2 regions of the Mesocryomonas lacus genome follow, and region 2 is predicted to be linked to the other one. Evidence: predicted binding sites of a transcription regulator. Region 2 holds the regulator's gene; the other holds the start of a gene.

Region 1 (3,403 bases), on a different contig from region 2:
TCGCCCGCGTCGCGGCCATGCCGCCGAGCGTGGCGTTCGCGCCGGGATCAATCGGAAAGAACAGGCCGGTGTCGCGCAGCTGGGCGTTCAGCGCTTCGCGGGTGATGCCCGGCTGGACCGTGACGTCGAAATCCTCGGGGTTGAGCTGCAGAATCCTGTCCATGCGCGACAGGTCGACGGAGATGCCGCCTTGCGGCGCGTTGACGTGGCCTTCGAGCGACGAGCCGATGCCGAAAGGCACGATCGGGCAGGAATGCTGATGGCAGACCAGCACGAGGTCGCGCACGTCCTCCTCGCTTTCGGCGAAGAACACGGCGTCGGGCATCTGGTTGGGGATGTAGGTCGTCGTGTGCGCATGGGCACGTCGGACATCCGCGCCGGTCGACAGCCGCTCGCCGAACTTCTCCTTCAGGGCCGCCACGGCCGTGGCCGTTCCCGTCCGAGGCTCTACGCTCTCGCGCCTGATGTCGGCCAGTGTCATGCCCGTTCTCCTGCTTTTCTCAGACGGGCATGCCATAAAGCGGCGGGGTCGCGCCAGAGGTCTGGGCTGCGCGTTTGCGCCGCTACCGCCAGGCCGCCAGCCGACCGGGCTCGTCGCCGCTCAGCGGGTCCATCACCGGCAGCGCGAGCTGGCCGATCGACCGCGCAGCGACCACCAGCGCCATCGCGCCGGCGCGGGTGATGGCGCCATTCTGGTCGGGCGGATAGGCGCCGACCACCTGGAAGTCGGGCGAGGCCGAAAGCCGCTTGTGCCCGACGCCAGCGGGAATGATCACGGCATCGCCGGGCGTCATCTCCACTTCCTCGCCGGTATCGCCGCCGAAACCGATGCGGGCATGCCCGGCAATGCAGACGAGAACCTCGTGCCCGGCCGCGTGATAATGCCAGTAGTCGTAGACCGTGTAGGTCCACGTTCCCTGCCAGCCGTGGCTGCGCAGGAGATCGTGGACGGCATTCTCCGACAGATCGGGACCGACAGCCCCCGCCGCGACGATCAGCGGCAGCGTGCTGTTCGGCATCTCGCCGAGCGGATCGGGATGCAGGTAGTGCAGCATGGGCCCTCCTCAGCTGAGCTTGGTCCTCAGGAATGTCGTCGTGCGCTCGAAGGCGAGATCGGACGCCGCCTTGTCGTAGCGGGCGACTGATGTGTCGTTGTTGAAGGCATGGTTGACGCCATCATAGACGAAGATCTGATGCTCGACGCCTGCCTTCTCGAGGGCATCGCGGTAGGCGGGAATGCCGGCATTGATCCGGTCGTCGAGGCCGCCATAGTGCAGCATGACCGCAGCCTTGATCTTCACCACATCCTCGGCCTTCGGCTGGCGGCCGTAATAGGCGACGCCGGCGGCGAGGGCAGGATCGGCGACCGCGAGGTCGTTGACGAGACCGCCACCCCAGCAGAAGCCGACGGCGCCGACCTTGCCGTTGACGCCGTCGGCCTTCGTCAGCCAGTCCGCCGAATCCTTGGCGAGCGCCGTGGTCACCGAGGGATCGAGCGTGCCGATGAGGTCGCGTGCCTTGTCCTCGTCCGGCGGGGTGCCGCCGTTCGCCGACAGGAAGTCCGGCGCCAGCGCCACGAAGCCGGCCTTGGCGAGCCGCCGTGCCACATCCTGGATATGCCCGTTGAGGCCGCGGTTCTCGTGGATCACCATGACGCCGGGAAGCGAACCCGCCGCATCCTTCGGCCGCGCGAGATAGGCCTTCATCTCGGTCTCGCCGGCGCTGAAGAGGACCCAGGACGTCTCGATGCCGGGATCGCCCTCCGGCACGATCGCCGCCTCGGCGTTGGAGGCCCCCAGCATCGGCGCGATCGCGGCGGCAGCGGCCGCCGAACCGGCAAGGCCGGTCAGCTTCTGCATGAAGCCCCGTCGGTCGAGCGTCAGATGGGTGTACTCGTCATAGGCGTTGATCATCGCCTGGGTGATGGCGGGCGTCTTGGTCATCTCGTATCTCCCTGGTTTGGTCCTCAGCTTAAATGCTGACCCCGCCGGATCAACCACGGCGCGACCAAATATCTGGAAGATTGCCGCAGATGGCAGCGCCCGCGCCGGAGGACGGCGGGAACCGAGGTGTGACCGCGTTCCCCTAGTGTTCCGGCGAGCGGCCGATTAGATAGGGAATATGAGCGATTCCAGCATTCCCCGCCGGCCCGACGGCGCGTCCCGGCCCGACGGCGAGAGCCGGCCCCCGGCCCCCCGCGCCGGCGGCATCGCCGCACGCGCGCTGGCCGCCCGCGGCGGACCGAAAGCGCCGGACTATCTCGAGGGCCTCAACGCCGAACAGCGGGCCGCGGTCGAGGCGACCGAGGGGCCCGTGCTGGTGCTCGCCGGTGCCGGCACCGGCAAGACACGCGTTCTGACTACGCGCATCGCCCACATCCTCGCCACCGGCAAGGCCTTCCCCAGCCAGATCCTTGCGGTGACCTTCACCAACAAGGCGGCGCGCGAGATGAAGACGCGCATCGGGCTTCTCGTCGGCGGCGGCGCGGTCGAGGGCATGCCCTGGCTCGGCACCTTCCACTCCATCGGCGTCAAGATCCTGCGCCGGCACGCCGAGCTGGTCGGGCTGAAGTCGAACTTCACCATCCTCGACACCGACGACCAAATCCGGCTGATGAAGCAGCTGATCCAGGCCGAGAAGCTCGACGACAAGCGCTGGCCGGCACGCGCCTTCGCCGGCCTCGTCGACGGCTGGAAGAACAAGGGCCTGACGCCGAAGGACATTCCCGAGGGGGATGCGCGCGCCTTCGCCAACGGCCGCGGCCGCGAGCTCTACCAGGCCTATCAGGACCGTCTCGTGGCGCTCAACGCCACCGATTTCGGCGACCTCCTGATGCACCCGATCGCCATCTTCCGCGCGCATCCCGACGTCCTCGCCGACTACCACCGGCGGTTCAAGTACATCCTGGTCGACGAGTACCAGGACACCAACATCTCCCAGTACCTCTGGCTCCGCCTCCTCGCCCAGCGCCCGAAGCGGCGGGATCAGGCACAGTCGATCTCCCCCCTTGAGGGGGAGATGCCTGGCAAGGCAGAGGGGGGCGCGCGAGATGCAGCGCTTGCGAATAGCGCAACAGCAGAGGTGGGCGGCAGCTCGCCCCCCTCTGGCCTGCCGGCCATCTCCCCCTCAAGGGGGGAGATCAGCGCGTCAGCGTATGACGACCTCGTTGACGACGGCGACAACACCCCTCCCCCCTGGGGCGAAGCCTCCGGTGGCCGATCGGCCGTAGCGGCTGCGGAAGCCGAGCCCCGCCGCTACAGCGCGAGCGACAGCGTCAACATCTGCTGCGTCGGCGATGACGACCAGTCGATCTACGGCTGGCGCGGCGCGGAGGTCGACAACATCCTGCGTTTCGACAAGGATTTCCCCGGCGCCACCGTCATCCGCCTCGAGCGCAACTACC
Region 2 (3,403 bases):
GGCGCCGCCACCATGGTGGATGTCGGCGACAAGGCCGAGACCGTGCGCGAGGCCCGCGCCGAGGGCCTGGTGCTGATGCTCCCCGAGACGCTGGCGCTGATCGAGGCCGGCGGCGCCAAGAAGGGCGACGTCATCGCCGTCGCGCGGCTTGCCGGCATCATGGCGGCCAAGAAGACCGCCGACCTCATCCCGCTCTGCCATCCCTTGATGCTGGAGAAGATCGCCGTCGACATCGCCGCCGAGCCCGCATTGCCGGGCCTGCGCGTCACCGCGACGGTCCGCCTCAGCGGCAAGACCGGCGTCGAGATGGAAGCGCTGACCGCCGTCAGCGTCGCTTGCCTCACCATCTACGACATGGCCAAGGCGGTCGATCGCGGCATGCAGATCTCCGCGATCCGGGTGCTTGCCAAATCCGGCGGCCGCTCCGGTGACTGGTCGGCATGATTTCCGTCGCCGACGCCTTCGCCGCGCTGATGCAGGACGCCGTCGCGGTGAAGGAGACCGAGACCGTGCCGCTGCGCGCTGCGCGCGGCCGCATCCTTGCCGCCGACTTGCCCGCTCTGCGCACCCAGCCCGACTTTGACGCCTCCGCCATGGACGGCTACGCCGTGCGCGCCGACGATACGGCCGGCCCTTTCCAGCCGCTGACGGTCATCGGCGAATCCGCCGCCGGGCGCGCCTTCGAGGGCAGCGTTGCTCCGGGCGAGACCGTCCGGATCTTCACCGGCGCGCCGGTGCCGGACGGGGCCAATGCGATCCTCATCCAGGAGAACGCCGAGCGGCCCACAGTCACCACCATGCTGCCGCTGGAGCCAGCCATGCGCGGCCGCCACATCCGCAAGGCCGGCGCCGACTTCTCGAAGGGTGACACGCTCATCAAGGCGAACACGCGTTTTGGCGCCGGCACGATCGCCCTGGCGGCGAGCGGCGGCCATCCGCGGCTCACCGTGCTGCGCCGTCCGCGCATCGCGATCCTTGCCACCGGCGACGAGCTGGTCATGCCCGGCGAGCCGGTCGGCCCCTCGCAGATCGTCGCCTCCAATACTTTCGGGGTCGCCGCCATGGTCGAGGCCGCCGGCGGCGAGGCGCTTGACTACGGCATCGCCCGCGACGACGAGGCCGAGATCGGCGCCCTCCTCGACCGCGCCGTCACCGACGCCGTCGACATCTTCGTCACCATCGGCGGCGCCTCGGTCGGCGACCACGACCTCGTCGGCAAGGTCTTCGCCGCCCGCGGCGTCGCGCTCGATTTCTGGAAGGTCGCCATGCGGCCGGGCAAGCCGCTGATGGCCGGTCGCATCGGCCGCACCCGGCTCATCGGCCTTCCCGGCAACCCCGCCTCCTCGATGGTCGCCGCGACCTTGTTCCTGAAGCCCCTCGTTCATGCCCTTACCGGCGCCCCGGCCAGCCCGCTCTACCGCGAGGCCATCCTCGGTGCCGACATGCCGGCGAACGACCAGCGCGCCGACTTCATCCGGGCGACGCTTGGCGAATCGCAGGCGGTCGTGCCGATCGTCACGCCTTTCGGGCGCCAGGATTCGTCGCTCCTCTCGGTCTATGCCCGGGCCAATGTTCTCCTCTTGCGAGAACCCCATGCGCCAGCGGCCAAATCCGGCGATTCCTGCCGCTACATCGCGCTCGACTAAGCTTCCGGCTCTTGCAGAACACAACTAGAACAGATAGCTTTGTTCAGGTTTTGTTTTAACAAGGATCGCCGGAAATGCTGACGCGCAAGCAGCACGATCTCCTGATGTTCATCCATGGGAGATTGCAGGAACTGGGCGTGCCGCCGTCCTTCGACGAGATGAAGGATGCGCTGGATCTCCGCTCCAAGTCCGGCATCCACCGACTGATTACCGCGCTGGAAGAGCGCGGCTTCATCCGCCGTCTGCCGAACCGCGCCCGGGCACTGGAAGTCCTGAAGCTGCCGGACTCGGTCGCGCCGGCCAAGGCAAAAAGCGCCGACGCCGAGCCCGTCGCGCCCCGCCGCGAGCCCATCGCGGAGACGTCCGTCGAGCCTTTGCCCAAGCGCATTCGCCCGGCCGCCAACGACAGCGAACCGGTCGGCATCCCGCTGATGGGCCGCATCGCCGCCGGCGTGCCGATCTCGGCCATCCAGCAGAGCGGCAGCCAGATCTTCGTGCCGCCGGACATGCTGGGCGGCGGCGAGCATTACGCGCTGGAGGTAAAGGGCGATTCGATGATCGAGGCCGGCATCCTCGACGGCGATACCGTTGTCATCCGCCGGGGCGACACCGCGCAAGGCGGCGAGATCGTGGTGGCCCTCGTCGACGACGAGGAGGCGACCCTCAAGCGCTTCCGCCGCCGCGGCGACACCATCTCGCTCGAGGCCGCCAACCCCGCCTACGAGACCCGCAGCTTCGGCTCCGAGCGCATCAAGGTCCAGGGCAAGCTCGTCGGCCTGATCCGCAAATACTGAGGCGGGCTGGGGGGCGGTTAGCGGCGTTGCGGGGGCCCACCCACAAGCCCCGCGCCGCCCCCCTCATCCCGCTGCCGCGACCTTCTCCCCACAGGGGAGAAGAATCTAGTCGGCCCCGCGAGCATCCGACGCCGGCAGCACCCCTGCCGCCACGCTCAAAACCGCCTTCTTCGCCCCTCCGGGGAGAAGTGGCCGGCAGGCCGATGAGGGGGCCGCCCGCGAACGCCTAACCTTGCATCCCAACGCCCCGCATCACGGCCGCGGCTTCTCCGGCGTACTCTCAACCGCCCGCCGCCAGGTCTCCGGCCAAGGTGCCAGCCGCTGCACTTGCCACGGCTCCGGCACCGGCGCGATCGAGGCGGAGATCTCGGCGTGGCCCGTTGCAGCAGAGCGGGAGATGGCGAGCGAACCGGTCCGCCGCAGCGTGCGCAGCGTCACCAGCACGGCGCCCGAGCGGCACGCCTCGCGCCGCGCCGCCCGTGCGACGATGGCGACGTCCGCGCTGTCGCAAGCCGTACCGATCTGGCGATAATCGTCGGTCCAGACCACCCTCAGCCCGCTCCGCGTCGTCGCCCGGCAGATCCGCATCGGCCGGGACGCCCGCTTCGCCGGGACGGCCGGTACTGCCGGCGTCAACGACTTTCCGTCGATGACAGGCGCTGCGGGCTCGCCAGTGAGCGGCGGCGTCGACCGTAAGAGTTGAGGGACGGCAGCCGAGGGCGAGGATCTCTTGGTCGCGACACCACCCTCTGGCTCTAAAGCTTCGCAGCGAAATCCCGCCGCACTCGGGTCTGGTGGCACACCGGCGTCCGGTCGCACGCCGGCGCGCGATGGCACGCCTGTGTCCAGCGGCTGAGCGCCGTCCGGAAAAGCCCTCTGCCACTGCGTCAGCACGAACGCGTTCGGCTTCGGCCGCAACGGCATCAGCACGTACCCCGCCCCGATCAGCGCCAGCTCGCGTCC

Evidence for each region. The regulator LexA, encoded in region 2, represses DNA repair genes until DNA is damaged. The targets are predictions, from matches to a motif close to TGTTCNNNNTGTGTTCNG.
Region 1: ACZLZQ_RS12180 (ATP-dependent helicase) is a predicted target of LexA. The motif match lies at 2,079-2,096, and genes of this name have one in related genera.

The regions. Positions count from the first base shown of each region.
Region 1 covers NZ_JBUZWF020000003.1:505,534-508,936, reverse strand. Annotated here, with positions in the region: gene ACZLZQ_RS12195 (FAD-binding oxidoreductase) at 1-481, opposite strand, end outside; gene ACZLZQ_RS12190 (cupin domain-containing protein) at 564-1,055, opposite strand; gene ACZLZQ_RS12185 (dienelactone hydrolase family protein) at 1,065-1,943, opposite strand; gene ACZLZQ_RS12180 (ATP-dependent helicase) at 2,122-3,403, shown strand, end outside.
Region 2 covers NZ_JBUZWF020000004.1:527,396-530,798, forward strand. Annotated here, with positions in the region: gene moaC (cyclic pyranopterin monophosphate synthase MoaC) at 1-444, shown strand, start outside; gene ACZLZQ_RS16715 (molybdopterin molybdotransferase MoeA) at 432-1,646, shown strand; gene lexA (transcriptional repressor LexA) at 1,751-2,440, shown strand; gene ACZLZQ_RS16725 (ComEC/Rec2 family competence protein) at 2,693-3,403, opposite strand, start outside.